One region of the Streptomyces sp. NPDC101234 genome, then DNA from elsewhere that is predicted to be linked to it. Evidence: riboswitches for the same ligand, from Rfam matches in the RefSeq annotation. Region 1 holds a riboswitch; each other region holds the start of a gene.
What was found. A riboswitch is a leader RNA that binds a small molecule or an ion and turns the genes downstream of it on or off. The one in region 1 is predicted to bind cobalamin.

Region 1 (7,283 bases):
GGTCCGAGGCGGCGCGTCGCGCCCGGTGGCGCGGGCGGGCGCGACGCGGGCGGTGTCAGCCGCCGAGGGCCGCGTCGACCACGGCCTTCGCCTCCTCCTGCACCCGGGCCAGGTGGTCGGGGCCCTGGAAGGACTCGGCGTAGATCTTGTACACGTCCTCGGTGCCGGACGGGCGGGCCGCGAACCAGGCGTTCTCCGTGGTCACCTTGATGCCGCCGATCGCCGCGCCGTTGCCCGGCGCTTCGGTGAGCACGGCGGTGACCGGCTCGCCCGCCAGGGTCTCGGCGGTGACCTGGGCCGGGGAGAGCTTGGCCAGGAGGGCCTTCTCCTCGCGGGTGGCCGGGGCGTCGATACGGGCGTAGGCGGGTTCGCCGAAGCGGGCGGTCAGGTCGGCGTAGTGCTCGGACGGGGTCTTGTCCGTCACGGCCGTGATCTCGGAGGCGAGCAGGGCGAGCAGGATGCCGTCCTTGTCGGTCGTCCAGACCGAGCCGTCCCGGCGCAGGAAGGAGGCGCCGGCCGACTCCTCGCCGCCGAACCCGATCGCGCCGCTGACCAGTCCGTCGACGAACCACTTGAACCCGACGGGAACCTCGACGAGTTGACGGCCGAGGTCGGCGGCGACCCGGTCGATCATCGAGGAGGAGACCAGGGTCTTGCCGATGCCGGCGTCCGCCGCCCACTGCTCGCGGTGGCGGTAGAGGTAGGAGATGGCGACGGCGAGGTAGTGGTTGGGGTTCATCAGGCCGGCGTCGCGGGTGACGATGCCGTGCCGGTCGGCGTCGGCGTCGTTGCCGGTGGCGACCCGGAACTCGTCGCGCTTCTCGATCAGCGAGGCCATGGCGTACGGCGAGGAGCAGTCCATGCGGATCTTGCCGTCCCAGTCCAGCGTCATGAAGCGCCAGGTGGGGTCGGTGTAGGGGTTGACCACTGTGAGGTCGAGCGAGTGCCGTTCGGCGATCCGCCCCCAGTAGGCGACCGAGGCACCGCCGAGCGGGTCGGCGCCGATGCGCAGCCCGGAGGCCCGGACCGCGTCGAGGTCGAGGACGCTGGGCAGGTCGTCGACGTAGACGCCCATGAAGTCGTACCGGCCGGTGGTGGGCGCGGCGAGCGCACGCTCGTACGGGATGCGCTGTACGTCCTTCATCCCGCCCGCGATGATCTGGTTGGCGCGGTCCTGGATCCAGGAGGTGGCGTCGGAGGCGGCGGGGCCGCCGCTCGGCGGGTTGTACTTGAAACCGCCGTCGGCGGGCGGGTTGTGCGAGGGGGTGACGACCACCCCGTCCGCGAGGCCGGCCGTACGACCCCGGTTGTGGGTGAGGACGGCGTGCGAGACGGCCGGGGTGGGGGTGTAGCCGTCGGCGCTGTCGACGAGGACGGTGACGCCGTTGGCGGCGAAGACCTCAAGCGCGGTGACCTTGGCGGGCTCGGACAGGGCATGGGTGTCGGCGCCCAGGAACAGGGGGCCGTCGGTGCCCTGGCCGCTCCGGTACTCGCAGATGGCCTGGCTGGTGGCCGCGATGTGGTCCTCGTTGAACGCGGTCGTCAGGGACGATCCGCGGTGTCCCGAGGTGCCGAACGCGACCCGCTGGGCAGGGTCGGCCGGGTCGGGGTGCAGCGCGTAGTAGGCCGTGACCAGCCGGGCCACGTCGACGAGGTCCTCCGGAGCCGCCGGCCGGCCCGCTCGCTCATGCGGCATGAGTCCACTTCCTCCGCAGTCGTTGATCGATCGCTCGGCGCCCATCTTTCCTTGTCAGCGGCGGTGGACGCGAGTGCGGCACCGTCCGTACGCCGAAGACACGGCGGGTTCACGGCGGGTTCACAGCAGCCGCAGGGCCCCTGCGGGCCCGGCGGGCGCACACGAAAGGGCCCCCGGACGGTTCCGGAGGGCCCTCGCGTGTCGTTCGGTGAGCTGCGGACATCCGCCGTCAGTGTGCTGCGGACATCTTCCGTGCGGCGGCCGGAGCCCTCGCCGGCTTCGGGTTGAGCACGCGCTCGGCCAACTCGCCGAACAGCAGCCCGAATCCGCCCCACAGGGTCAGCTGGATGGCCAGTGCCGAGAGCCGGAACCGCCACAGCAGGGTGGCCGGGAAGTCCTTCGGCACCTCGTTGACGACCGGCAGGAACTGGTAGGCCAGCCCGATGACGACGGCGAACGCGACCACCGCGAGCACCGTCGCCCACCAGGTGCCCAGCCGTGGCTGGAGCCGCTTTCCCAGGATGGTCGCGGCGACCGCCAGCAGCACGCTGAGCAGCATCATCAGGAAGTAGAGGGTGGTGCGTTTCCCGATGGTGTCCGGGTCGCCCACCGACGGCGGGTTGGCCGGGTACTTCAGGAACGGCACCACGTACACGGCGAGCAGCGCGCAGCCCGACAGCAGCAGCGCCGTCGCCCGCGGCGAGAAACGCCCGACGCGGCCCAGGGCGAAGCAGAAGGCGAGTGCGGCGATACCGCCGAAGGCGACCCCGTACACCAGCACACCGGTGGCCAGGCCCGCGGTGGACTGCAGGGAGCGGGAGACGACCTCCATCTCGTGCTCGTGCGAGTGGGCGTCCTCGAAGCTGATCGCCTTGTCGACGTTCGGCTCACCCAGCAGGTAGGCGGCGACCAGGGCGAGCACGCCGGCGGCAAGGCCGGCGAGCATGCCCCGCACCAGGAGGTTCCGTACCGTTGCGGAGTTCATGTGATGTACGGCGTCCCTCGCGTCAGTGGCAGGGGAAACCGAGCAGATGGCGGGCGTCGTGCACCCACTCGTGGACGTCCGTGCCGTTGAACACGGAGGTGGCGCCCTGCTCGGCGCCGACGAAGTAGAGCAGGACGAGCATCAGGATGCCGAAGAAGACCGCCCAGGGAGCTATCGCGGACAGCGGCAGCTTGGCGGGAACGGCGGGGGTGTTGGCTGTCGGCGGAGCGACGGTCTGCGCCATGGCAGGACCTCCTCTGGGAGTTCGCGTCCCAACTCGGTGGTGCACATGACGACGGCCACGGGTCTGACTGGCAAGCGCCCGGGGGCTCTTGCATACAGTGGCGCGACCGTGCCGGATTCCCACCGGCTTCCGTCTCGCCGTCGTCGATATCGGACAGACCGTACCGCGTGTGGAAGGTACGGCCAAGACCGCGTCACCGGTCGTGATCTTCGTCTCGCGCCTGGTGGGCGGTCGGCGGCCCGGCTCATCCGGGCGGGGCGAGGCCCAGTTCGCGCTCGCCGAGCGGCGCGAAGAAGCGGTCGACGTCGGCGTCGGTGACCTCGGCGAGGGTGGCCGGGGACCAGTGCGGGTGGCGGTCCTTGTCGACGACCTGGGCACGGATGCCCTCGACCAGGTCATGGGTGGCGAGAGTTGCGCAGGAGACCCGGTACTCCTGGTCCAACACCTGCTCCAGCGAGCCGAGTCGCCGAGCCCGGCGCAGGGACTTCAGGGTCACCTTGAGAGAGGTCGGCGACCTGGTGAGCAGGGTCTCCGCCGCCTGCTTGGCGGCCGGGTCGCCGTGCGCCGACAGCCGCTGGACGATCTCCTCGACGGTGTCGGCCCGGTAGCAGGCGTCGATCCACGCACGGTGGCCGGCCAACTCCCCTTCGGGCGCCGACCGCACATGCCGAGCAAGCGCTTCCGGTACGGGCCGTTCGGCGAGGTCGTCGACGAAGGGCCGGATCGAGCCGGACGGCATGAAGTGGTCGGCGAGTCCGCACAGCAGGGCGTCGGCGGCGCCGATCTGTGCGCCGGTCAGGGCGAGATGGGTGCCCAGTTCGCCGGGGGCGAGGGCGAGCAGGCGGGTGCCGCCGACGTCGGGGACGAAGCCGATCCCGGTCTCCGGCATGGCGATCCGCGAGCGTTCGGTGGCGATCCGGACGCTGCCGTGCGCGGAGACGCCGACACCGCCGCCCATGACGATGCCGTCCATGATCGCGACATACGGCTTGGGGTAGCGGGCGATCCGGGCGTTGAGGTGGTACTCGTCGTACCAGAAGGCGGCCGCGGCGGTGCCGTCGCCGTCGCGGGCGTCGTCGTGGACGGCACGGATGTCACCGCCCGCGCACAGGCCGCGCTCCCCCGCGCCGGTGATGACGACGGTCTCGACGGCCGGATCGTGCTCCCAGGCGGTCAGGGCTTCGGCGATCCGCAGCACCATCGGGTGCGACAGCGCGTTGATCGCCTTCGGCCGGTCGAGGGTGATGTGTGCGGCCCGGCCGGTCGTGTGCAGCAGGACGTCGCTCATCCGGACGCCTCCGTCGGTTCGTGGGCCACGGTGACGCGCATGTTCTCGTCGGTTCCTTCCGGGTCGGGTGGACTCGTCGGTCACGGACGATCTTCTCGCGACCGGTCGGTCCGCAGCGCGACGGCCCGTCGGAGTGCGTCCCGGCAGGCCACGACGGCGGGGTGCCCGCCCCGCCCGCGGCGTACGGCGGTGAAGACACGGCGCCCGGCGGGGAGTTGCCGCAGCTCGGCCGTCACCCGCTGTCCGTCCCGGACCAGGTCGGGAAGGAAGGCGGCCGCGAGTCCCTCCTCCACGAGGCGGAGGTGCAGCAGCAGGTCGGTGGTCTCGAAGCGTACGTCCGGTTCGAAGCCCGCGTCGCGGCACACGCCCATGGACCAGTGCCGTGCCGGAGTTCCTTCGGGTTCCATCACCCAGGGGTGGCCGGCGAGTTGCCGCAGTTCCGTCCTCGGGCCGCCCGCCGAGGGCGGCAGGGCGAGGTGGAGGGGATCGTCGAGCAGGTCCTGCTGTTCGAGTTCGGCGGGCCGACGGTGGGGGTTGCCGGGGTACTCCTCGGCGAGGACGAGGTCGAAGTCGCGGGCCTGAAGTGCCGGGAGGGACTTTTCCGGCTCCATGTGGGTGACGTGGACGCGCAGGTGCGGATGGGCCTCGCGCAGCAGCCGGAGCGCGGCGGGGACCAGGACCAGGGCGGCCGTCTGGAACGAGGCGACGCGCAGGGTGCCGGTCAGGTCGGTGAGGGAGGTCTCGATGTCGGCCTCGGCGCGTTCCAGGCGCTCGAGGACGGCTTCGGTGTGGGCGACGAGGATCTCGGCCTGCTCGGTCAGGCGTACCCGCCGCCCGACCGGCTCCAGCAGCGGGACACCGACCTCGGCCTCCAGCTGGGAGAGCTGCTGGGAGACGGAGGAAGGAGCGTACGACAGGGCCGCGGCGACGGCGGCGAGCGTGCCCCGGTGCTTGAGCTCGCGCAGCAGGCGCAGCCGGTGCAGATCGAACATCACGGGCCCGACCTCCCAGCAGCCAAGCGAATCATCAGGTTTTCCGATGACTATAGGTCGATAACATTCGCTGGACCGACCGTGGGTGCGCGTCGGAGTCTGCGGGGGTGAACCCCACCCCCTTCCCCAGGTCGGCCGCATGCTGACGCACCTCGCGGCCGCCGTCGCCGTCCTAGGACTCCTGACCGTCGTACCCGGCCCGGACATGGTGGTGGTCACCCGCCGCACCCTCGCCGCCGGTTCCCGGGACGCGCTGCGGACCGTCGGCGGGATCACGACCGGTCTGCTGGTCTGGGGCGTGCTGACCGCGGCCGGGCTCTCGGCCGTGCTGGCCGCCTCCCCCGCGGCCTACCTGGCCGTCCGGCTCCTGGGCGCGGCCTACCTGGTGTTCCTGGGCGCGCAGGCGCTGCGGCAGCACCGGCCCGGCGCGTCGGCCCCGGTGGCGGACCCACCGGGCCCGACGGCCGCAAGCGCTTGGCGGACCGGTCTGCTCTGCAACCTGTTCAACCCGAAGATCGCCGTCTTCTACGCCGGACTGCTCCCCGCCCTGGCCCCGCCCCGGTTGCCCGCCGCCTGGGCCAAGGCCCTCCTGGTGCTCCTGCACGTCAGTCTCACGCTGGTCTGGCTGGGCTGCTACGTACTCCTGATCTCCAGGACCCGGCACGTCCTCGAACGGCCCGGCGTCCGGCGCACGCTGGGACGGGCCACGGGCGTCGTACTGATCGGCTTCGGCGTCCTGGTGACGGTGGCCGCCTGAGCGCGCGGGGGACGGAGCCCGGGTCGAATTCGGCCGGAGCCTGTCACATGCGCGTGCCGGGCGGTGTCTTCATGCCGAACAGCCGGCGCACACCGCGTCGGCGACGCACAAGGAGCACACCATGGCGCTGCGCCTTCCGAAGGCCGAACTCCCCGCCGAGCTCAAGGAGAACATGGTCGAACAGCTCGGGGCCGTGCCCGAGAACGTCGAGGTGCTCTGGCACAGCCCCCAAGTCACGCAGGACAGCCTGGAGTTCGGCGGCAGGGTGGGCGCGTGGGACGCGGCCGACCCGAGCCTCAAGTCGTTCGCGCACATGGCGGTGGCGGCGCAGGTCGGCTGCAGCTGGTGCCTGGACGTCGGTTACTTCCAGGCGCGGAACGAGAACCTGGACCTGACCAAGGCCAGCCAGGTGCCGCGCTGGCGGGAGTCGGAGGTGTTCACGCCGCTGGAGCGGGATGTCATGGCGTACGCCGAGGCCATGACGGAAACCCCGCCGACCGTGACCGACGAGATGTACGCGGGCCTCTTGGACCGGCTGGGCGCACCGGCGATGGTCGAGCTCACCGCGCTGATCGCCTACGTCAACCTGGCGACCAGGGCCAATGTGGCGAACGGGGTCACCTCGCAGGGCTTCTCCGACGCCTGCGAGATCCCGCTGGCGAAGCGCCCGAATCGTCCGGCGACGGCATGATGGCCGACGTGCTCGAAGAGGATCCCTTCGTCTCCCACCGCAGTCTGCTGTTCACGGTCGCCTACGAGATGCTCGGGTCGGCGGCCGACGCGGAGGACGTGCTGCAGGAGTCCTGGCTGCGGTGGGCCGGTGTCGACCGGACGCGGGTACGGGACCCGCGGGCGTATCTCGTCCGGATCGTCACCCGTCAGGCGCTCAACCGCCTGCGGACGCTGTCCCGCAGCCGCGAGGACTACGTCGGCGAGTGGCTGCCGGAACCGCTGCTGACCAGTCCGGACGTCGCCGAGGACGTGGAACTCGCCGACAGCGTGTCGATCGCGATGCTCACGGTCCTCGAGACGCTCGCGCCGACCGAGCGGGCGGTGTTCGTGCTCCGCGAGGTCTTCGACGTGCCGTACGGCGAGATCGCGGAGGCGGTGGACAGATCTCCGGCCGCGGTACGGCAGATCGCCCGGCGGGCCCGTGAGCATGTGGCGGCCCGGCGGCCCCGGGTCCGGGTGAGCCCGTCGGAGCAGCGGACCGTCGTGGAACGGTTCCTGGCCGCGCTGCGCACCGGGCAGGTGCAGGAGCTGATGGAGGTGATGGCACCCGACGTGGTCCTGGTCACCGACGGCGGCGGACTCGCGAACG
Region 2 (7,283 bases), on a different contig from region 1:
CCCAGGTGAACATGAACCTCGCGCCGGTGGTCGACGTCGACGGCAGGAACGTGGCCCCCAGCAAGACCAACCCCGACGGATGGCGGTCCTTCAGCGGCAACACCGCGGTGGTCTCCAAGGCCGGGGTCGCGTACATGAACGGCATGCGCGACGGAGGCGTGATACCCGTCGTCAAGCACTTCCCGGGCCTCGGCGGCTCCACCTACAACTCCGACTTCGGCCCCGCCCGCACCCTGCCCTGGTCCACCCTGCAGAAGGTGGGGATCCCGCCGTTCACCGCGGCCATCAAGGCCGGCGCCCCGGCCATCATGGTCTCCAACAACATCGTGCCGGGCCTGGCCACCAATCCGGCGAGCCTGTCGCCCACCGTGATCAGCTCCGAGCTGCGCGGCAAGCTGGGCTTCAAGGGGCTGGTGGTCACCGACTCGCTCAGCGCCAAGGCGATCTCCGGCGCCGGCTTCACCATCCCTGCGGCCGCCGTCCAGGCCCTGCGCTCCGGTGCGGACATGGTCATGTTCGACCTGGGAAGCAATGTCGGCTCCCAGACGTCCTCGATCGCCTCGGCGATCACCAACGCGGTGACCGGCGGAAAGCTCGCCCGCAGCCGCCTCATCGACGCGGCGGGGCACGTCCTGGCCGTCCGGCACGTGAATCTCTGCTCCTAGTCGGTTTCCCCCGCGGAAATCTGACGCGTAATCAGTTCTGGCTATAGTGAGCAGGAGCCGTGCGGCGGTGCGGGGGCGGAGGGCGGCGGAATGACGAACGGTCGGAACGAGCGTGACGGGCAGGGCGAGCCGGCGGTGGCGGTGCGGTCGGAGGTGACCGTGCACGACCACGGCGGGGGCGTGCGCTCCGTCGAGGTGCCCATCCCGGACAACCCGCTCGGCCACACCCTGGTGTACGTCGTCGACACCGACCGCGGGCCGGTGCTGGTCGACACCGGGTGGGACGATCCCGGGTCGTGGGATGTGCTGGTGGCGGGGCTGGGCGGGTGCGGTACGGCGGTCGGGGAGGTGTACGGCGTCGTCATCACGCATCACCATCCCGACCATCACGGGCTGTCGGGGCAGGTGCGGGAGGCGTCCGGGGCGTGGGTGGCGATGCACGCGGCCGACGCGGCGATCGTACGGCGGACGCGGGAGACCAGGTCCGAGCGGTGGTTCAGCTACATGGAGGCGAAGCTGACCGCCGCCGGTGCGCCCGAGGAGCATGTGGCGCCGCTGCGCGGAGGCCGTCGTGGCCGCTCCCTGCCCGGCCTGTCCCCCGCCCTACCCGACCGGGAGATCGTGCCCGGCGAACTCCTCGACCTGCCGGGCCGCCGGCTGCGCGCCGTCTGGACACCCGGGCACACGCCCGGTCATGTCTGCCTGCACCTGGAGGAGGAACACCCGAGCCGACTCCCCGGCCACGGCCGTCTGTTCTCCGGTGACCACCTCCTCCCCGAGATCACCCCGCACATCGGGCTGTACGAGGACCCCGAGGACGGTGGGGGTCCCCCCGCGCGAGCGCAGCCGAGCGTGGGGGAGGTCACCGACCCGCTCGGCGACTACCTCGACTCGCTGGAACGCATCGGCCGCCTCGCCCCCGCCGAGGTCCTCCCGGCCCACCAGCACACCTTCACCGACGCACCGGGGCGGGTACGGGAACTCCTCACCCACCACGAGGAACGCCTCGCCGGCCTCCTCACCCTCCTCCAGCATCCGCTCACCGCCTGGCAGTTGGCGGTACGGATGGAGTGGAACCGGCCCTGGGAGCAGATCCCCTACGGATCGAGGAACATCGCGGTGTCGGAGGCCGAGGCCCATCTACGGCGCCTGGTGAAGCTGGGGCGCGCGGAGCAGGTGGCGGGGAGCGAGCCGGCCACGTACGTGGCGGTGTAATCCGGTCGCCGGACGCGGTCCCCCGCTGTTAGACAGTCGCATGGATCCCTTGGAGCAACTCCTCGCCGAACGCGCCTGCGAGCGCCTCGTCATCGACTTCGTCCACCGGCTCGATCTCGGCCGGCCGTCCTCCGTCGCCGAGTTGTTCACGGCGGACGGCTGGTGGGAGTGGCCGCCGCCCGGGGACGGGCGGCGGGCCGCAGGACGGGAGGCGCTGGCCGCGTACTTCGGCTCCCGGCCGGCGGGCCGGCTGTCCCGACGCATCATGTCCAACATCCTGGTCACGGTCACCGGACCGGACACGGCGACGGCCACGTCGTACTTCCAGACGTACCGCGTCGACGGCTACGAGGGGGGCACGGTGCCGGCCGGGCCGCCCGTCCAGATCGGCCAGTACGAGGACACGTTCCGGCGCCTCGGCGGCCGATGGCTGCTGTCCTCCCGCTCCCTGGTCCTCCCCTTCGGCGGGCCGACTCCGCAGGCGAGCGGGTGAAGTGCCCCTTTGTCCCCGTGAGTTACCCCTCCAGCCCCGCCGCCGCCCGCTCCGCCGTCGACAACGGCACCTCTCCCAACGGCCCCTTCCGGCCCCCGAAGAAGATGTTCCACAGCATGTCGGGGGCGAAGAGCCGCGTCGGGGCCGTCTTCAGGCTCATCACGTCCAGCAGTCCGTGCAGTGCGCGCGGGTTCTCCGAGCCCGCCGCCACCGCCTTGTCGACGTACGCCGTGAGCAGGCGTTCCACCGCCGTCGGCGGCTCCGGTGCCGCTCCGGGGTAGTACGCGTCCTGTCCCACGGCCAGGTTCCACGCGTTGCCCACCGGGCGGGCCACCGCGCGCTGGATACGGCGGGCGGTGCCCGGAGCGCCCGCACCGTGCCGGTCGAGCACCTCGCGGACCGCGATCGCGCTCTGGGCGGCGACCGAGAGGCCGTGGCCGTAGACGGGGTTGTAGCCGGCGACCGCGTCGCCGATCACCGCGAAGCCCTCCGGCCAGGCGGGGGCGTTCTCGTAGTAGCGGCGGCGGTTGGCCGTGCTGCGGGTGGTCACCGGGTCGGTCAGCGGCTTGGCGTTGGCGATCAGCCGGCCGATGATCGGGTCCTTGAGGCCGGTCAGGGCGAAGGGCCCGAACTCGGCCGGATCGGCGGTCGGTTGTCCGCCCCGCGTACCGGAGACGGTGACCAGCCAGCGGCCGCCCTCGATGGGGACGAGGACCCCGCCGCGGCCGGGGGCGTTGCGCGGGTCGGCCTGGACGTTGACGACCGGGTAGCGGGGCACGGCGGTGGTCGCGGGCGGGGCCTCGTAGACGCGGCTGGCGTAGGCCACCCCGGCGTCCACGACGCGCTCCACGACCGGCGGCAGGCCCAGCTCCGTCAGCCAGTCCGGCGTCCGGGAGCCCCGGCCGCTCGCGTCGATCACCAAGTCTGCGTGCAGGACGCCGAGTTCGTCGTCGTCCGAGATGCGGATGCCGGTCACCCGGTCGCGGTCTCCGACCAGCCCCGCCACCCGGGTGCCGTCCCGCAGCGTCACCCGGGGCCTGCCGAGCACGTCCGCGCGGATCACCGCGTCCAGCAGGTCACGGCTGCACACGATCATGTTGTGCCGGGAGTCGGTGAACCGCCGGAACCAGTGTCCCGAAGGCGCCTTGCTGACCAGGTCCTTCATCACGTCGATGAGTCCGGCGCCCTTGCCGACGAGTTCGCCGGTGATGCCGGGGAGCAGGTCTTCGAGGGCGGCCACGCCGCCCGACCACAGGAGATGGGCGTGTCTGGCCTGCGGCAGCCCCTTGCGGTGTGCGGGGCCCGCGGGCAGCCGGTCGGCCTCGACGACGGTGACCTCGTCGAAGCGGGTGGCGAGGACCGAGGCGGCGAGCAGTCCGGCGGTGCTGCCGCCGATGACGATCGCGGTACGACGGACCGCTGCGGTGGCTCTGTCAGACATGAGTGCTGAGGCTTTCTGCGACATCCGCCCCCTGTTCGAGGAGGGCGGTTCCGACCCGGGTGGACTGAAATGCACGGGCGCTCGGCTCAGTTGGCGGCGGCACCCTCGAAGGCGGCGCCGAGCAGTTCGGCGACGACCCCGACGGGGATTCCGGTGCGGCAGGACAGCTCCCCCAGCCGTTCCGGTACGCCGGTCAGCGGGGCATGGGCGTCGCTCACCAAGGTCCCCCTGGACGTGCGTCGTCGGTCGGTCGGCCGAGCAGTCGCGAGGCTATCGAATCACCCGTGCCGCCCACCAGACGCGACAACCCATCCCGCCCGCCGGCAGTACCGCCGGCGTGGTCGGCCCCGACAGCCGCTCCATCACCAGGTCGGTCCGGGAGCCGGAGGGCCGCACCCGGGGCACCGGGTATCCGTGCTCCCATGCGTACGTCATCAGCGCGCCCTTGGCCGCCGAGTCCCCCGGTCGCCCCGCTCACGGCGCAGCACCCACGCCTCGTCGATCTCGTACACATCGGCCGAACGCCCCGAGCCGAGCAGTCTCCCCGTCATGGCGCGACCATGACGAAACGGTCTCCGCACAGCCGCCCCTCAGCTTCTTGTTGACGCCCGGTAAAGTAGCGGGGTCGTCATCACCCGTACGGGGGGAAGCCGGTGTAATTCCGGCGCTGACCCGCAACCGTGAGCCGTTCCGTGCGGCGAGCCGGACTGCCCCGCGCGGACGTTGATCGGCTCAGGTGCGCCGGTGTCCGTCGGCGCACGGCACCGTCGAGGTTACGGAGCCGAGCCGCCGGGGTGTCCCGTGCTGCCCGGCTCCCCCACAGGGAGAGGCACCCGCCGACCATGAACGTCCTCCGCCGCAGCGCCGCGGTGCTGGCCGCCACCGCCGTCATCGGCGCCGCCATGCCCACGATGACCGCACTGGCCGCCGACGATCCGTCCCCGTCCGCCTCCGCGGTGCTCCCGTCGGGGCTGTACGGCAGCACGGACCCCAAGTACGACGGCGTCTGGCGCCAGTCGCTCGCCCTGCTCGCCCAGCACACGGTCGGGGTGACCCCGGCCGCGAAGGCGGTGGACTGGCTGGCCGGGCAGCAGTGCGCGAACGGCGCGTTCGCCGCGTTCCGCGCCGAGCCGACGGCGGCCTGCGACGCCAAGGTGACGGTCGACACGAACAGCACGGCGGCCGCCGTACAGGCACTGAAGGCGGTCGGCGGCCACGACTCCGCCGTGGGCAAGGCCGTGACCTGGCTGAAGTCGCAGCAGAACAAGGACGGCGGCTGGGGCTACGCCCCTGGCTCGCCCAGCGACACCAACTCCACCGGTGTGGTCATCGGCGCCCTCGCGGCGGCCGGCGCGAGCGCGGACCGGACGCCGTACGACCTGCTGGCCAAGTGGTCCATCCCCTGCGACCAGGACGGTGGCGGTGGCGGTGGCCTCGCCTACCAGCCGGACAAGACGGGGAAGCTGTCCGCCAACGCGGACGCCACGGCCGCCGGGGTGCTCGGCGCCCTCGGCAAGGGGTTCGCGGCGACGGCCGGCAAGGCCCCGGCGGAGGGATACATCTGCGCCAACTCCGACAAGGCCCTCACCCGGGAGGAGGTGGCCCGCAACGGCGCCGAGTACCTCGCGGACGCCGTGCACGAGAAGGGCTACCTGGTCTCCGCGCTCCCCGGTGCCAAGCCCCAGCCGGACTACGGCAACACCGCCGACGCGGTCGTCGCCATGGCCGCGCAGGGCTGGACGAAGCCGGCGAAGAAGCCGTACGCCTGGCTGACGGCGAACTCCGCGCAGTGGGCGAAGCAGAGCGGGCCCGCGGCCTACGCCGAGCTGATCTTCGCGGCGCATGCGATGGGCGCGGATCCGCGCGACTTCGGCGGTACGGACCTGGTGACGGCGCTGAACGCGACGGGACCGGCCCCGCGGGCGGCTGCCGCCGAGCACACCGGGGCGAAGAAGTCGTCGGGCACCGGTGTGTGGTGGATCGTCGGCACGGGTCTCGTCGCGGGTATCGGCATCGGCTTCCTGTTCAGCGGCCGCCGGAAGCAGCGGCAGCTGTGACCGCCGTCCGCCGGGCCGCGCTGCTGCTCATGACCGCGCTCCTGGTCTGGGGGACCGCGGCGGGGCCGGCCCAGGCCGCCGGTTACCGCTACTGGTCCTTCTGGGAGCGGGACGGTTCGCGCTGGACGTACGCCACGCAGGGCCCCTCGACCGCGCAGCCCGCCGACGGTGCGGTGGAGGGTTTCCGCTTCGCGGTGAGCGAGGACTCGGCGGACGCGTCGCGGCCGCGCGGGGCGGCGGACTTCGGGACGATCTGCGCGGACACGCCGGCAGTGCGGGGCAAGAAACGGGTCGCGCTGGTCATCGACTTCGGTACGACGGCGGACGCGCCGTCCGGCGAGCGGCCGCCGGCGGGGCGGACGGTGTGCGCGGTGGTGTCCGGGGACGCGACGACGGCGGAGGCGCTGGCCGCTGTGGCGAAGCCGTTGCGGTACGACACGAACGCGTTGTTGTGTGCGATCGCCGGGTATCCCGAGAAGGGGTGCGGAGAGAAAGTGGCGGCGAGTGGTACGTCGGGCAGCGGGCCGTCTGTTGGGCTGCTGGCCGGGGTGGGAGTGGTCGTGGTGTTGGCCGCGGGGGCGGTCTGGCAGGCGCGGCGGCGGAAGGATGCGTGATCGTCACAGTGCGGGTGCGTGGGGGCTGGTCGCGCCCACGCGGCGGAGCCGCATATGTCTCAGCCCCGCGCCCCTGAAGGGGCGCCGCAGTCACGTCGGCCACAACGCGCCGCCCCGCCGCACGCGGACCCTTCACCCCGGCGCCTGGTGGCTCTGGTCGCTCTTCCTCGGGGTTGCCGCGTCCCGTACCGGCAACCCTCTGCTCCTCGCCCTCCTCATCGCGGTGACCGGCTACGTCGTCGCCGTCTGCCGGAGCCGGGCGCCCTGGGCGCGGTCCTACTCCGCCTTCGCCAGGCTCGGCCTCGCCGTGCTCCTCGTCCGTCTCGCCTTCACCGTGGTCCTCGGCTCCCCGATCCCCGGCTCGCACACCCTTCTCACCCTCCCCGAAGTCCCCCTCCCCCACTGGGCGCAGGGCATCCGGCTCGGTGGCAGGGTCACCGCCGAGGCGCTCGTCTTCTCCCTCTACGACGGTCTCCGGATCGCCACCCTGCTGATCTGCGTCGGCGCCGCGAACGCGCTCGCCAACCCGGCCAGGCTCCTCAAGTCCCTCCCGGGCGCGCTGTACGAGCTGGGCGTGGCCGTGGTCGTCGCCCTCACCTTCGCGCCGAATCTGATCGCCGACGTCCAGCGGCTGCGTGCCGCCCGCCGGCTGCGCGGCCGTCCCGACTCCGGTGTCCGCGGTCTGCTGCAGGTCGGACTCCCCGTACTGGAGGGCGCGTTGGAGCGCTCGGTCGCCCTCGCCGCCGCGATGGACGCGCGCGGTTACGGCCGCAGTGCCGACGTCTCGGCCCGGGTCCG
Region 3 (7,283 bases), on a different contig from region 1:
GAAGAAGCTGACGGATGTCTTCACCTTCAACAAGACGAACGGCTACACCTTCGCGACCTGGGACGGCGACTCGTCCTGCACGAAGAAGAGCACGACCACCTCGGTGTGCCGGGCGACGCTGACCATCGACCCCGCCTGGATCGCAGACAGCGACACCATCGACAGCAACAGGGTCGCCGGTGTCTGGCGGATCGACGCCACCGTCAAGGCGAACGACGGCGACTACTGGATCTCCGACCACATCGCCGAGTACAAGGTCAAGCGAGCCGCCCGGCTCACCACGGTGATCGCGCCCGAGAAGGCCGCCAAGGGTGCCGCGGTGACCGTCACCGGCAAGCTGTCGCGGGCCAACTGGGAGGACCGGAAGTACCACGGGTTCCCCGGGCAGCAGGTCAGGCTCCAGTTCAGGAAGAAGGGCGCCGCCCAGTACGGCACGGTGCGGACCGTGACGACGGACGGCGCCGGAAAGCTGAGCACCAGGGTGACCGTCACCTCGGCGGGCAGCTGGCGCTGGTACTTCCCCGGCACGACGACCACCTCGATGCGGGTGTCGGCCGGGGACGCACTCGACCTGAAGTAGCCGGCCCAGGGCGGCTCAGAAGTCCTCGTCGAGGTCGACGGTGCCCTCCACCGCCACCTGGTACGCGGACGGGCGCCGCTCGAAGAAGTTGGTCAGCTCCTGGACGCCCTGCAGCTCCATGAAGGAGAAGGGGTTCTCCGAGCCGTACACCGGAGCGAAGCCGAGGCGGCCGAGCCGCTGGTCGGCGACGCACTCCAGGTACTGGCGCATCGACTCGGTGTTCATGCCCGGCAGACCGTCACCGCACAGGTCACGGGCGAACTGCAGCTCCGCCTCGACGGCCTCCCGCAGCATGTCGGTGACCTGCTGCCGGAGTTCGTCGTCGAAGAGCTCCGGCTCCTCCTTGCGGACCGTGTCCACGACGTCGAACGCGAAGCTCATGTGCATCGTCTCGTCACGGAACACCCAGTTGGTGCCCGTGGCGAGACCGTGCAGCAGACCCCGGCTGCGGAACCAGTAGACGTACGCGAAGGCGCCGTAGAAGAACAGGCCCTCGATGCACGCGGCGAAGCAGATCAGGTTGAGCAGGAAGCGGCGGCGGTCGGCCTTGGACTCCAGCCGGTCCAGGTTGTCCACCGAGTCCATCCACCGGAAGCAGAACTCGGCCTTCTCCCGGATGGAGGGGATGCTCTCGACCGCCGCGAAGGCCGCCGTCCGGTCCTCCGGGTCGGGGAGGTAGGTGTCCAGCAGGGTCAGATAGAACTGGACGTGGACGGCCTCCTCGAAGAGCTGCCGGCTCAGGTAGAGGCGCGCCTCCGGGGAGTTGATGTGCTTGTACAGCGTCAGCACCAGGTTGTTCGCGACGATCGAGTCGCCCGTCGCGAAGAACGCCACCAGACGGCCGATGAGGTGCTGCTCGGCCGGCGTGAGCCTGGCGAGGTCGGCGACGTCCGAGTGGAGGTCGACCTCCTCCACGGTCCAGGTGTTCTTGATGGCGTCCCGGTAGCGCTCGTAGAAGTCCGGGTAGCGCATGGGGCGCAGAGTCAGCTCGAAGCCCGGGTCGAGCAGGTTTTTGGACGTCACAGCCTTGTTCTCGCTGGTCATTACTGGCAGGCCTCGCAGGACTCGGGGTTCTCAAGGGAGCAGGCGACGGCGTCTTCGGGGGTCGTCTGCTGGACGGGGATGGTGGCCTGGGCCTGGGCGGCGCGGGCGATACGGGTCGCCGGACGCGAGCGCAGGTAGTACGTCGTCTTCAGGCCCGACTTCCAGGCGTACGCGTACATCGAGGAGAGCTTGCCGATCGTCGGCGTCTCCAGGAAGAGGTTCAGGGACTGGGCCTGGTCCAGGTACGGGGTCCGGGCGGCGGCCATGTCGATCAGACCGCGCTGCGGGATCTCCCACGCCGTGCGGTAGAGCCGTCGTACGTCCTCGGGGATCCACACGAAGTCCTGCACCGAGCCGTTCGCCTCGCGCAGCGCCTCACGGGTGCGGGCGTCCCACACGCCGAGGTCCTTGAGGTCCTGCACCAGGTAGGAGTTGACCTGGAGGAACTCACCGGAGAGCGTCTCGCGCTTGAAGAGGTTGGAGACCTGCGGCTCGATGCACTCGTACACGCCCGCGATGGACGCGATGGTGGCGGTGGGCGCGATGGCGAGGAGCAGGCTGTTGCGCAGGCCGGTGGTCGCGATCCGCGCACGCAGCGCCGCCCACCGCTCGGGCCAGGTGAACTCGACGCCGTAGTGGTCGGGGTGCAGCACACCCTGCGCGGTACGGGTCTTCTCCCAGGCCGGCAGCGGGCCGTTGCGCTCGGCGAGGTCGGCGGAGGCCTCGTACGCGACGAGCATGATCCGCTCGGCGATCCGGGTGGAGAGCGCCTTCGCCTCCGCCGAGTCGAAGGGCAGCCGCAGCTTGAAGAAGACGTCCTGGAGGCCCATCGCGCCGAGGCCGACGGGACGCCACTTGGCGTTGGAACGGCCGGCCTGCTCGGTCGGGTAGAAGTTGATGTCGACGACCCGGTCGAGGAAGGTGACGGCGGTGCGGACGGTCTCGTCCAGCCGCTCCCAGTCGATGTCCCCGCCGGTCACGAAGGCTCCCAGGTTCACCGACCCCAGGTTGCAGACCGCCGTCTCGCCGTCGTCCGTGACCTCCAGGATCTCCGTGCAGAGGTTGGAGGAGTGGACGACATGGCCGGGGACGGCCGTCTGGTTCGCGGTGCGGTTGGCCGCGTCCTTGAAGGTCATCCAGCCGTTGCCGGTCTGCGCGAGGGTGCGCATCATCCGGCCGTACAGGTCACGGGCCGGGACCGTCTTGCGCGCGAGTCCGTCGGCCTCGGCCTTGCGGTAGGCCGCGTCGAACTCCTCGCCCCACAGGTCCACCAGCTCCGGGACATCGGCGGGGGAGAAGAGGGACCACTGCCCGTCGGCGTTCACCCGGCGCATGAACTCGTCCGGGATCCAGTGCGCGAGGTTCAGGTTGTGCGTACGGCGGGCGTCCTCACCCGTGTTGTCGCGCAGCTCCAGGAACTCCTCGAGGTCGGAGTGCCAGGTCTCCAGGTAGACCGCGGCCGCGCCCTTGCGCCGACCGCCCTGGTTCACCGCGGCGACCGAGGCGTCCAGGGTCTTCAGGAACGGCACGATGCCGTTGGAGTGTCCGTTGGTGCCGCGGATCAGCGAACCCCGGCTGCGGATCCGGGAGTACGACAGACCGATGCCGCCGGCGTGCTTGGAGAGGCGGGCGACCTGGTGGTAGCGGTCGTAGATGGAGTCCAGCTCGTCCTTCGGGGAGTCGAGGAGGTAGCAGGACGACATCTGGGGGTGCCGGGTGCCGGAGTTGAAGAGGGTGGGGGAGGAGGGGAGGTAGTCGAGGCGGCTCATCAGGCGGTAGAGCGCGGTGACTTCGTCCAGTGCGCGCGCGGTGTCGTCCTCGGCGAGACCGGCGGCCACCCGGAGCATGAAGTGCTGGGGCGTCTCGATCACGCGCCGGGTGATCGGATGCCGGAGCAGGTAGCGGCTGTGGAGCGTGCGGAGCCCGAAGTAGCCGAAGCGGTCGTCGGCGTCCGGGTCGACGAGGGCGTCCAGGCGGGCCGCGTGCAGCCGTACGAACTCGGCGGTCCGGTCGGCGATGAGCCCCTCCCGGTGCCCCACCGCCACGGACTCGGTGAAGGACGTCACGCCCTGCGAGGTGGCCTCGGCGCGGACGGAGACCGTGAGCAGACGGGCGGCCAGCCGCGAGTAGGCGGGGTCCTCCGAGATCAGGCCGGCGGCCGCCTCCGTGGCCAGCTCGCGCAACTCCGCTTCGTCGGCCCGCGCGGACCGGCCGCGCAGCGCGGCGGCGGCGACCCGGCCGGGGTCGGCGTCGGGGAGGTCGGCGGTCAGCTCGGTCAGGGTCCGCAGCAGCGCGGTTCCGGGACCGTCCTCTTCCACGGAGATGGTCGCTGAAACCGGGTCGGCTGGCGCGATGGTCACGTGGGGCTCTCCCTCGCTCGGCACAGGGCCTGGCGGAGGGCAGGAGGCAGCACACGGGCGAGCGCACGCGTGTCGCGTCCCCGGCCCACTCCACGAGGCCCGGACGTCAGAACACCCGGGCCGGATGGCCGGATGTGCTGTCGGCAGGTCCTCGGACTGACTCCTGCGCACAGATGTGCGCAAGTACACCGTTGCGGGACAGTTCCGGATTCGCACCGGATTCCCCTGTGGTGACAGCGAGCATGAGCATACATCTAGTGCCGGGCTGTCGTGTCACCCCCAGATGTTGTGTCGCGGTGGTGTCAGAGCGTCAGCTCGTAGGTGAGGAGAGTGATGTCGTCCAGCTCCGGCAGCGGATTCCAGTCCCGCTCGGGTGTGCGGACGAAGCCCAGCCGTTCGTAGATCCGGTGGGCGGCGAGCATGGTGCGCTGTGTGGAGAGCACGACGCGGAAGCAACCCGTGGTGGCACGGGCCCGCTCGACACAGGCACGTACGAGTGCCTCGCCGGCGCCCTGGCCCCGGGCCGCGCGGTCGACCGCGAGCATCCGGATCTCGGCCTCCCCGGGGCGCGCGATGTCGGCCATGGGACCACCGGCGGGGACGAAGGTGACTCCGCCGAGGAGACTGCCGTTCCGTACGGCCACGAGTATGTCGGCCGCGGCCGCCCGCCCGGCCACGTCTCTCAGCTCGCCCAGGTAGCTGTCGCTCTCCCCGAAGTCGAGAAGGCCGTCCCGGAGGTAGGCCTGAGCGGTGATCTCGCCGAGGGCTTCGTACTCGGCGGGGTCGGCCGGCCGGATCCTGATGTCCATGCCGCCGAGTCTGCCGGAGGCCCCCACTGCCCAGCCACGGTGTTTCCGCCGTGGTGCGGCCGGGTTGCGGGCAGCGGTGGGAGTGATTCCATGGAACTAGGTGTGGTCGCCCCCTCGGTTCCTTGGCCCCGAGCACAGATCTCGGAAGGAATTCGCCATGACGAGGGTCGTCCGTCACCCGCCCGGCAAGGAGCGGCCGCGCTCCGCGCAGATGGCGACACTTGGTCCGAGACGCGCGGGCAGCCGGGCCGGATGCCGACTCGCCCGCCACTGGCACTCCCTGATGATCCGTCTGGAGGCCCGCCGGGGGACCGCCCGCCCCAAGAAGTGGCGCAGATGGGCCTCCTACGCCAATGTCACCAGGCTGATCTGGCTGGTCGCCGTGCTCACGCTGCTCGCGTGGATCATCGAGGGCCTGTACATCGTGGGCGTGCACCACACCACCGAGTTCGAGCACTGGCGGGAGAAGAGCAAGGCGTTCGACATCGTCTTCAAGTTCGTCGGTCCGATACTCGCCGCTTCGATCGCCGCCGCGCTCTTCCTGTTCTGGTGGTACCGCTGGACCAAACGGCGTTACCTCACCAAGGCACTGCGGGACCCCGGCGGACTGGTGCCCACCGCCGGGCCCGACACCGCCGAGATCGTGGGCCGGGAGGAGATCGCCCAGGTCATCGCCGAGCGGCTGCGGGAGCGCGACACCCGTCGGCCGTATCTGCTCGTCGGCGGGGTCGGCGCGGGGAAGACCGCCGTCCTCGTACGGCTCACCGAACTCCTGGCCTGCCAGCACGCCGTACCGGTCCCGATCCGGCTGCGGGACGCGGGCGACGGAGCCGACCTGAACTTCGAACACCTGGCCAAGCGGCGCTTCACCGACGAGGCGCCCAAGGGCATCCTGGCGCGCAGCAAGACCGACCGGGTCTGGCAACAACTCCTCGCCGACGACAAGCCGGTCGTCCTCGCCGACGGGCTGGAAGAGGCCCTTCTGGACGACGGTCAGCAGCAGAACCGGGACAACGTCATCCGCCGGGCCATCGAACGTGCCCACGAGGAGAAGCTTCCGCTGGTCATCGCATCCCGTCCGCACAGTCCGCTGGAGAGCACCTCCGCCGCGATCGTCGAGCTGGAGCCGCTCGGCGAGGCGGCGGCGCTGCGCTTCGTCGAAGCGGGCGTACCGGACTCCGACGAGCGTCGGCTCGGCTGGATCGTGGAGACGGCGGAGGTGACCGATTCACCCATCTACCTCCACATCGCCCGTGAACTCCACCGGCGCGGAGCCCTGGAGCAGGATCGCCCGGGCGACGATCCGCGGCACCTGAACGGCCGTGGCCGTGATCGCGCCGCCCTGCGGCTGTGGCTGCTGGACACCTGGGCCGAGGCGCTGTGCGAGGGGAAACTGCGCGAGGACGTCGCGCTGACCCCGCAGGAGCGCCGCGACGCCCTCGAAGCGGTCTCGGCGCTGGCCTGCGCCGGACTGCTCCAGGACAAGCTGGAGGTGGACTTCGCCGAACTGCTCGACCCGGAGGTCCTCCACCCCGGACCGGCGCGGCGTGCCCGGGCGCGGGCGGAGCACATGTGGACCGGCCATGCCTTCGACCGGTACGGGAAGCGCGGGAACGTCCTCTCCCAGTGGGACCGGCAACACATCTGGGGCGTGCTGTGCCAGCGGCTCAGCGACGAGGAACGCAGACGGCTGAGCGAGGGGAACATGGACCAGTGCCAGGCCGGCCTCGCCCGCCTCACGGCCCATGCGAGCAAGCTCAAGCTGGTGGAGGGCTTCGGGCACCGGGTCCGCTTCCCGCACAGCATCATCCAGGCGTACTTCGGCTGTCGTGTGCTGAGCCGGCTGGGGGAGCGGGGTGCCGGCGAACTGGTCGAGCAGGCACTGCAGCCGCCCGGTCCCAGCCGGGAGCTGCTCATCGCCCTGGTGCTGCTGTCCCGTGCGCGATCGGCGGGCCTCGCGGGGAAGGAGGAGGGCGGGATCCGGGCCGACATACGCAGGGAGATCGCCGAACTGGTCCGGCAGGCACCCGTGCGGGGCCGCACTCCGGCCCACCGCCTGAGCGCGGCCGCGAGCCGTCGTACGGACGACCCGAAGGCCCTCGACCTCTACGCGGCGGCTCTGGAGATCGAGAGCGGGGAGGAGGATCCGAGACGGCTGGGTGACATCGTCGCCGCGGTGCGCGAGAGCTGGCCCGGCGTCAAGGGCGACCGGCGCACCCTGAGGGACGCGAAGCGGAGGTTGATCAAGCAGCTCGGAGCCGCGCTGCGGAAGGTCGGCGACCGGATCGACACCACCCCGCTGTACTGGGAGCTCGTCCTGCTGGGCATCGAAGAACCCTCCTACTCCATCCGGTTGGCCGTCGCCCAGGAGATCGGAGCCGGCGGCAACGCGGCGTTCGCCGTGATCCGCGAGCGGGTGGGCCTGAACAGCGATCCCGTGGAGGAGTACAACAACCGTCTCGAGAGCCTGAGGGCCTGGAAGAGGCGGGA
Region 4 (7,283 bases), on a different contig from region 1:
ATCTCGGCCCCCTCGCGCGTCACGAAGGAGTTGAGGGACATGTTCTGCGCCTTGAAGGGCGCGACCTTGACGCCCTGTCGCACCAGCCACCGGCAGATACCCGCGGTGACGACACTCTTGCCGGCGTCCGAGGTGGTGCCGGCGACGAGAAGACCACCGTTCATGACGTACGTCCCTTCCGTCCCTTCGCGGCGAGGCGCGCGGCGACGGTCACGCCGAGCGCGAGCAGACCGACACGACGGGAGAGCCGTACCGCCCGCCGGATGTCCGCGACCTCCACGGCCCGCCCCTGCGTGTTCAGCACGGGCCGGTGCTCGACCCGTCCCGCATACGACAACGTCCCCCCGAGCCGCACCCCCAACGCCCCCGCGAACGAAGCCTCCACGGGCCCCGCGTTGGGACTCGGATGCCTGGCCGCGTCGGCCCGCCAGGCCCGTACGGCTCCACGGGCATCCCCACCGGCGGCCGTCGCCAGCACGGCCGTCAGCCGCGCCCCCGGCCACCCGGCGACGTCGTCCAGCCGTGCGGAAGCCCACCCGAACCGCCGGTACCGGGCCGACCTGTGCCCGACCATGGCGTCCAGGGTGTTGACGGCGCGGAACCCCACCAGCCCCGGCACACCGGCCAGGGCTCCCCACACCAGCGCGCCCACGACCGCGTCACTGGTGTTCTCGGCGACGGACTCCACGACGGCACGGGCGATCCCGTCGGCGTCCAGGGCCTGCGGATCCCGTCCGCACAGATGCGGCAGCCGGGCACGGGCGGCCTCGACGTCCCCCGCCTCCAGGGCCCGCCCGATGGTCCGCGCCTCGCGCGCGAGCGACGTCCCGCCGACAACCGCCCATGTGGCAGCGGCGGTCAGCGCGACGGAAGCGGTGGTCGACGGTCGTACGACCCGCTGGGCCACGGCCCCCAGAGCCACGGCGCCGCCGGCGCACACGGCGGTGTGCAGAGCGCCCCACCCGCGATCGTCCCGCCACAGCACCTTTTCCACGGCCCCGGCCGCCCGTCCGAACACGGCGACCGGATGCCCCCGGCGCGGATCGCCGAGCAGCAGATCACCGAGAAGGCCGGCGGCGGCGCCGTACGCGAAGACGCGATCGGCACCCATCGGCTCAGCCGGCCGTGGGGTCGGGGACGAGCCGGGTACTGAACCTCGATCGGCAGCCGCACATGGCGTTATGTCCTCACTCAGGGTGTCCGCGCCCTGGTTCGACGAGACCGGCGGTGAGAGTTCCTGGCTCCCGGGGCTACCTACCCCGGTGACAGTGGCGGGACCGCGCCGGATTCACACCGGCTTCCTCTCTTGCCGCCGTACATGGCTCCGGCAGTCCACCATGCCCCCGGAAGACCCGTCAACTTGCCGTTGACCTGCGAGGGGAGAGTGTGCGAAGGCCCACATCGGGTGCCCTGCGGGGCTCCTGGGACATGCCGAAGGCTCCTTCCCGAGCGGGTCGGGGAGGAGCCTTGTCGGTCGTGTCCGGGTCTCGGCGGCGACGGTCCCGGTCAGGCCTTCGCCACGATCAGGTGGATGCCGTACGCCACAGCTGCCGCGCAGGCCGCGAAGCAGACGTAGGCGGCCGTCACGGCCAGGGCCGCGGAGTTGCCCTGGGCCGTGGCGCGGGCGCGGGCGGAGAGGCCCTTGATGCCGAGGGTGAAGAGGGCCACCAGGCCCACGGTGGCCACGAGGCTGACGCCGAAGACGGAGCCGATGGCTGCCCAGTCGATGCTCATGTTGGTTCTTCCTCGGGGTCAGACGGTGGCGGCCGGGTCGGTCGCGGCAGCGGCGGCGGGGGAGGGGATGGTGGCCGTGAGGCCGTCGGTCACCGGGCCCGCGGGCGGGGGAGTGACCGCGGCGATCGCCGTGGTGACCACGCCGGCCGGTTCCTCGGCCGCGGTGTCGTTGACGTTGGCGCTGTCCACGACCTCGCGGCGGGAGAGCTTCCAGATCGCCGCGCCGGCGGCCACCAGGAAGACGCCGACGGCCGCCGTGCCCCAGTCGCCGAGGTCCGTCACGGACTCGGCGAGCGCGCCGACCAGTGCGGCCGCCGGGAGGGTGAGCACCCAGGCGACGAGCATGCGGGTCGCGGTGGACCAGCGGACGGTGCCGCCCTTGCGGCCCAGGCCCGCGCCCATCACCGAACCGGAGACGACGTGCGTGGTGGAGAGGGAGAAGCCGAGGTGGGAGGAGGCCAGGATGGCGGTGGCCGCGCTGGTCTGGGCGGCGAAGCCCTGCTGCGGCTGAAGGTCGGTCAGGCCCTTGCCCATGGTGCGGATGATGCGCCAGCCGCCGATGTAGGTGCCGAGCGCGATGGCCAGACCGGCGGAGAGGATGACCCAGGTGGGAGGGTTCGAGCCGGGGGCGATGGAACCGCCCGCGATCAGCGCGAGGGTGATGATGCCCATCGTCTTCTGCGCGTCGTTGGTGCCGTGCGCGAGCGAGACCAGGCCGGCGGAGGCGATCTGGCCGGCGCGGTAGCCCTTGCGGGTGGCCTCGTCGTCGGCGTTCTTCGAGAGCGCGTAGGAGAAGCGGGTGGAGAACATCGCCGCGAGACCCGCGACGACGGGGGCGGCGACCGCCGGGAGCAGGACCTTGGCGACGAGCACGTCGCCGTGGACGGCGCCGAACCCGGCGGAGGCGACGGTGGCGCCCACCAGACCGCCCATCAGGGCGTGCGACGAGCTGGAGGGCAGACCCACCAGCCAGGTCACCAGGTTCCAGAGGATGGCGCCGACCAGGGCGGCGAAGATGACCTCGGGACGAATGCCGTTCTCGTCGACGAGGCCCTTGGAGATCGTGTTGGCGACCTCCACGGAGAGGAAGGCGCCCACCAGGTTGAGCGCGGCGGACATGGCCACCGCGATCTTGGGCTTGAGCGCACCGGTCGAGATGGTTGTGGCCATCGCGTTGGCGGTGTCGTGGAAACCGTTCGTGAAATCAAACGCGAGTGCGGTTACCACCACAATCGCGAGGATCAGCGAGAAGTTTTCCATTTACCCAGGCAATCGTTCGAAGTCATTGGTTGTTGGACCGTAGGCAACCTGGGTGAACGGGAGGTGAACTGGGGTGGACTTGGGGGTGTCTATGACGGAGGGCCGTCATTCCGCTTACGGTCCGACGGCCCGGTCGCCGCTTGGCTGGTGGCCCTTGGCGAACGACCTCAGCCGGCTCGCCGACCCGTTGAAGAGATTCTGGTCACCCGGCAGGCTGCCGCTGTTGTCGTACTGCCAGAAGGTCCAGGACGACCATCCGGCCGGCAGCGCCCCGGCGTCCGCCGAGCCGTGCCGGGCGATCCACAGCGCGTGGTCGGCGGCGAAGGCGCTGCTGCCGCCGGTGCACAGGTTCCACCAGTGGGTGGTCGTGTAGATCACCGGCCGCCGGCCGGTCTCCCGGTGCAGTTCGTCGCTGAAGGACCTGATCCAGTCGACCATCCTGGCGCTGCTCATGCCGTAGCACTTGTGCTTCTTGTCGTACGGGTCGTACTCGACGTCGAGCGCGGGCGGCAGCGTCCAGCCGTCCGCGGTCCAGGTGCCGCCGTGGCTCACGAAGTACGCGGCCTGCTCGGCGCCCGACGACTTGTCCGGCAGGGCGAAGTGGTACGCGCCCCGCATGATCCCGGCGTCGCGTGCGCCCGCGTACTGCTGGTCGAAGTACGGGCTCTGGTAGGTGGTGGACTCGGTCGCCTTGATGTATACGAACTCGGCGCCCTTCGCCTTGACGCTCGGCCAGTCGATGTCCTTCTGGTGCGAGGAGACGTCATGCCCCCTCGGCAGGCTCCCGGCGGACGCCGGTGTCCCGGCGAACGCGATCGCGGTCCCCGCGGACGCGAGGGCGAGCGCCGCCACGGACGCCGCCAGGGTGCGGACGCGGACGCGGACGCGATGGCGATGGCGCCGACGGTGGTGGCGGGACGGAATGCGGTCACAGGCCATGTTTCCCCCCGGAATGGCAGCGTGTGCGAAAAATCGTCCAGAGATTATTGGAAGATCGGCGTATGATCGGCGATCTTCAGCCAAGGGTGGAGATAGAGCAGTTTGTGGCGATTTGCTCTCTACTGATCTCGGGATGTCCGGCCTAAAGTGCCCTCCCGTGCGGACCGGTTGGGGCGTCGGCTGACAGGATCGGGCCATGGGTGAGCAGTGGCGGGACGAGCGTGGCGGACGGGCCGGCCGGGGTGGCGAACAGGGTGTGCCGGAGCCGCGAAGGCGGGATGTGCGTGCGGAGGAGGCCGACGCCTGGCGGGAACTCGTCGCCACGGCCCGCCGCACGGTGACCGACGGACTCGTCGTCGGCACCTCCGGCAATGTCTCGGTCCGCGTCGGCGACACCGTGCTGGTCACGCCGTCGGGCGTGCCGTACGACCGGCTCGGCGCGGACGACGTGACGGGCGTGGACCTCACCGGCCGTCAGGTGCTCGGCGCCCTGGTCCCGACCAGCGAACTGCCCATGCATCTCGCCGTCTACGGCAGCACCGACGCCGAGGCCGTCGTCCACACCCACGCCGTCCACGCGACGGCCGTCTCGACCCTCGTCCCCGAACTTCCGGCGATCCACTACATGTCCGGGGCCCTCGGCGGCGCCGTCCGGGTTGCCCCTTATGCGACGTACGGCACCGAGGAGTTGGCCGAGAACATGCTCCGCGCCCTGACCGACCGCTCCGGCTGCCTCCTCCAGAACCACGGCACGATCACCTACGGCACGACCCTGACCCAGGCCTATGACCGCACCGCCCAGCTGGAGTGGATGTGCCGCCTGTGGCTGACGGCGTCCTCGGTGCCCGTCCTGACCCCGACCCTGCTGTCACCGGAACAGCTGGCGGAGGCTCGGGAGAAGCTGCGGGGATACGGACAGAAGAAGGGGTGAGTCCGGGGGCGGGCCCTCCTGCCCGGCGCGCCCTCGGGTTTCCTCCGCTGGCCACCACCCCGCTCCGCCCCGACACTGGACAGGTGCGCCCAGTCAAAGTCACGGCCGCCGCCGTCGGTGCCGTACTCGCCGCCGGTGCGGCCAGTGTGGCCGCCGGACGGTTCGCCAGTGGCGCCGCGCTCAAGGCGCCGCCGGGCCGGCCCCTGCCCACCGAACCCCGGCTCACCGTGCACGGCACCGCGGCCGGCCGCATCACCCTCACCCGGGACCTGGCCTCACTGCGCCCCGGCCGCTACGGCCTGGCCGGCGACGGCTCGCACGCGGTCGTCGGCGCCGTCCTGGAGTCCGCCGCGAACACCGCCGACACCGTCGTACGGCGGCTGGAACGCGTGACCCACGGCTCCCTCGAGACCGGCGACCAGGTCTGGCTCACCCCCAACGTCCACATCGGCGACCCGGGCGCGGCACTCGGCCTGGAGTGCGCGGACATCGACATACCCGGTGAACTGGGCCCGCTGCCCGCCTGGTTCGTGCCCGGCTACCGGGACACCTGGGTGATCGCGGTGCACGGCCTCGGCACCACCCGCGAGCTCGCCATGAACGTCATGGAGTTCCTGCATGCCCGCCGGCTGCCCGTCCTCGCCCTCGCCTACCGCGGCGACCTCGGTGCCCCGCGCCCTCCGGACGGCCTGAACCACCTCGGCGAGAGCGAGTGGCGCGACCTGGACGCGGCGATCCGCTACGCCGTCCGCTACGGCGCCCGCCGCGTCGTCCTGTACGGCTGGTCCACCGGCGCCACCATGGCGCTGCGCGCCGCCGTCCACTCGGCACTGCGCGACCGTGTCTCCGGGCTGGTCCTGGACTCCCCGGTGCTCGACTGGGAGGCCACCCTGCGCGCCCTCGCCCAGGCCCGGCACACCCCCGAGGCCCTGCTGCCGCTCGCGGTGCGCGCCGCCCAGGGCCGGGCCGGCCTGCACGCCGATCACGTGGGCGACCCCGTCGACCCGGCGCAGCTCACCGTGCCCACCCTGATCGTCCACGGCCCGGACGACACGGTGGCCCCCTGGACCTACTCCCGCCGGCTCGCCGCCCGGCGCCCCGACCGCGTCGCCCTGCACACCGTGCCGGACGCGCCGCACGGTGCGATGTGGAACGCCGACCCCAAGCAGTACGAGGAGCGGCTGCGCCGGTTCCTCACCCCGCTGATGTGATCCTCACCGCATCCCCGGCCGCTCCCGGGCGCCTTCTCGGCACGGGCCGGAAGCCCTGATTCCATCCGGTTCCAGAGGTTCCGTTTAAGGCTGTATCACTGGCCTGAACATGTCTCCCCGCCTCCCGTCGACCGCCGTGCGTTGGCCAGCCCCGTAGCCCGCCGTGACATTCCGTTTGGGTTTTCGGACCGTCAACCGGAAGACTGCACCCGTGACGTCCCGTATCCCGCGCGACTCAAGGCTTCGACTCGTCCGAACGCGACCCCTGGCCGCCGCCCCCCGAGCGATGAACCAGCGGCCCGCGCGCCGCCCCGCACCCCGCCCGCCCGAGGGCACCCCGGCCCCCGCCGAGCTGGCCAGAATGGCTCGCTCCGGGCTGGCCGGAGCGGCCCGCGTCGCCCACTGGGCCGACGCCGCCCTCGGACCCGGCAGCGACGGTGCGACCGCCGACGGCAAGGCCACCCTCTCCGAGGCGACCGCCGAACGCGCGGCCGGTGATCTGGGCCTGACCGCGGCTCAGGTGCGTGCCGACTGGGACACCGCCCGGCTCGCCGGCCTGGTCGAGGTGCACGGCGAGACCGCGCGCCCCGGCTGGCGCCTGCGCGCCTGGGACCGCGACGACAGCGCCGTGCTGCGCGGCTGGGTCGCCCTCTTCGACGCCTGGTCGCTGGCCCACCCGGAGCCCGCCGAGTTCGAGGCCGCCGCCGTCGCCGAGGTCGTCTCGGCCATGCCCCAGGTGCTCTCCTTCCTCCAGCTCTCCGCCGGGCCCGTCCCGGTCGAGCAGCTCCTGGACCTGCTGCGGCAGCGGGTCACCGAACTGCGCACCGAGCGTTGCGAGGTGCCCTACGAGACGGAGAACGGGTCCGGGTCCGCCGGTCCGGTCGCCGCGCTGCGCTCCGCCGACGCCGACCCGGCGGACCGCGCACCGGCCGAGGACCCCGCCCCCGCCGAGGGCGCCGAACTCGCCCCCCTCCTGGACTGGTCCCTGCACGCCCTGGCCTCCGTCGGTGCGCTGACCTGCGGCGACGCCCAGGCCACCCTCACCCCGCTGGGCAGCTGGGCGGTCTGGGTCAAGCTGGAGCAGATCTGCGTGGCCGCGCAGAGCCCCGCCGGGAACATCGAGGTCGCCGCCGAGGAGATGCTCCGCGGCTGCGCCCAGCTCCGCCCCAACGCGGCCCGCGCCGAGTACCGGGCCTGGCTCGCCGCCC

Region 2: it holds a riboswitch for cobalamin, as region 1 does, so the genes downstream of both, ACIRR9_RS11665 (prenyltransferase/squalene oxidase repeat-containing protein) here and ACIRR9_RS07165 (CbtB-domain containing protein) in region 1, are expected to answer to the same signal.
Region 3: it holds a riboswitch for cobalamin, as region 1 does, so the genes downstream of both, ACIRR9_RS03240 (ribonucleoside-diphosphate reductase subunit alpha) here and ACIRR9_RS07165 (CbtB-domain containing protein) in region 1, are expected to answer to the same signal.
Region 4: it holds a riboswitch for cobalamin, as region 1 does, so the genes downstream of both, ACIRR9_RS39290 (cobalamin biosynthesis protein) here and ACIRR9_RS07165 (CbtB-domain containing protein) in region 1, are expected to answer to the same signal.

The regions. Positions count from the first base shown of each region.
Region 1 is NZ_JBIWOA010000003.1:149,197-156,479, forward strand. It holds gene pgm (phosphoglucomutase (alpha-D-glucose-1,6-bisphosphate-dependent)) at 56-1,696, opposite strand; gene ACIRR9_RS07160 (CbtA family protein) at 1,926-2,681, opposite strand; gene ACIRR9_RS07165 (CbtB-domain containing protein) at 2,704-2,925, opposite strand; cobalamin riboswitch at 2,962-3,102, opposite strand; gene ACIRR9_RS07170 (enoyl-CoA hydratase/isomerase family protein) at 3,170-4,213, opposite strand; gene ACIRR9_RS07175 (LysR family transcriptional regulator) at 4,294-5,205, opposite strand; gene ACIRR9_RS07180 (LysE family translocator) at 5,345-5,962, shown strand; gene ACIRR9_RS07185 (carboxymuconolactone decarboxylase family protein) at 6,084-6,653, shown strand; gene ACIRR9_RS07190 (RNA polymerase sigma-70 factor) at 6,653-7,283, shown strand, end outside.
Region 2 is NZ_JBIWOA010000005.1:215,019-222,301, forward strand. It holds gene ACIRR9_RS11635 (glycoside hydrolase family 3 N-terminal domain-containing protein) at 1-665, shown strand, start outside; gene ACIRR9_RS11640 (MBL fold metallo-hydrolase) at 756-1,880, shown strand; gene ACIRR9_RS11645 (nuclear transport factor 2 family protein) at 1,921-2,373, shown strand; gene ACIRR9_RS11650 (NAD(P)/FAD-dependent oxidoreductase) at 2,396-3,814, opposite strand; gene ACIRR9_RS11655 (hypothetical protein) at 3,901-4,032, opposite strand; gene ACIRR9_RS11660 (hypothetical protein) at 4,085-4,249, opposite strand; cobalamin riboswitch at 4,420-4,544, shown strand; gene ACIRR9_RS11665 (prenyltransferase/squalene oxidase repeat-containing protein) at 4,657-5,871, shown strand; gene ACIRR9_RS11670 (SCO2322 family protein) at 5,868-6,485, shown strand; gene ACIRR9_RS11675 (energy-coupling factor transporter transmembrane component T) at 6,478-7,283, shown strand, end outside.
Region 3 is NZ_JBIWOA010000001.1:691,171-698,453, forward strand. It holds gene ACIRR9_RS03230 (hypothetical protein) at 1-580, shown strand, start outside; gene ACIRR9_RS03235 (ribonucleotide-diphosphate reductase subunit beta) at 596-1,624, opposite strand; gene ACIRR9_RS03240 (ribonucleoside-diphosphate reductase subunit alpha) at 1,624-3,984, opposite strand; cobalamin riboswitch at 4,109-4,241, opposite strand; gene ACIRR9_RS03245 (GNAT family N-acetyltransferase) at 4,287-4,793, opposite strand; gene ACIRR9_RS03250 (ATP-binding protein) at 4,951-7,283, shown strand, end outside.
Region 4 is NZ_JBIWOA010000028.1:78,619-85,901, forward strand. It holds gene ACIRR9_RS39285 (cobyric acid synthase) at 1-164, opposite strand, end outside; gene ACIRR9_RS39290 (cobalamin biosynthesis protein) at 161-1,111, opposite strand; cobalamin riboswitch at 1,211-1,353, opposite strand; gene ACIRR9_RS39295 (hypothetical protein) at 1,507-1,734, opposite strand; gene ACIRR9_RS39300 (anion permease) at 1,753-2,994, opposite strand; gene ACIRR9_RS39305 (lysozyme) at 3,109-3,933, opposite strand; gene ACIRR9_RS39310 (class II aldolase/adducin family protein) at 4,130-4,864, shown strand; gene ACIRR9_RS39315 (alpha/beta hydrolase family protein) at 4,948-6,075, shown strand; gene ACIRR9_RS39320 (hypothetical protein) at 6,362-7,283, shown strand, end outside.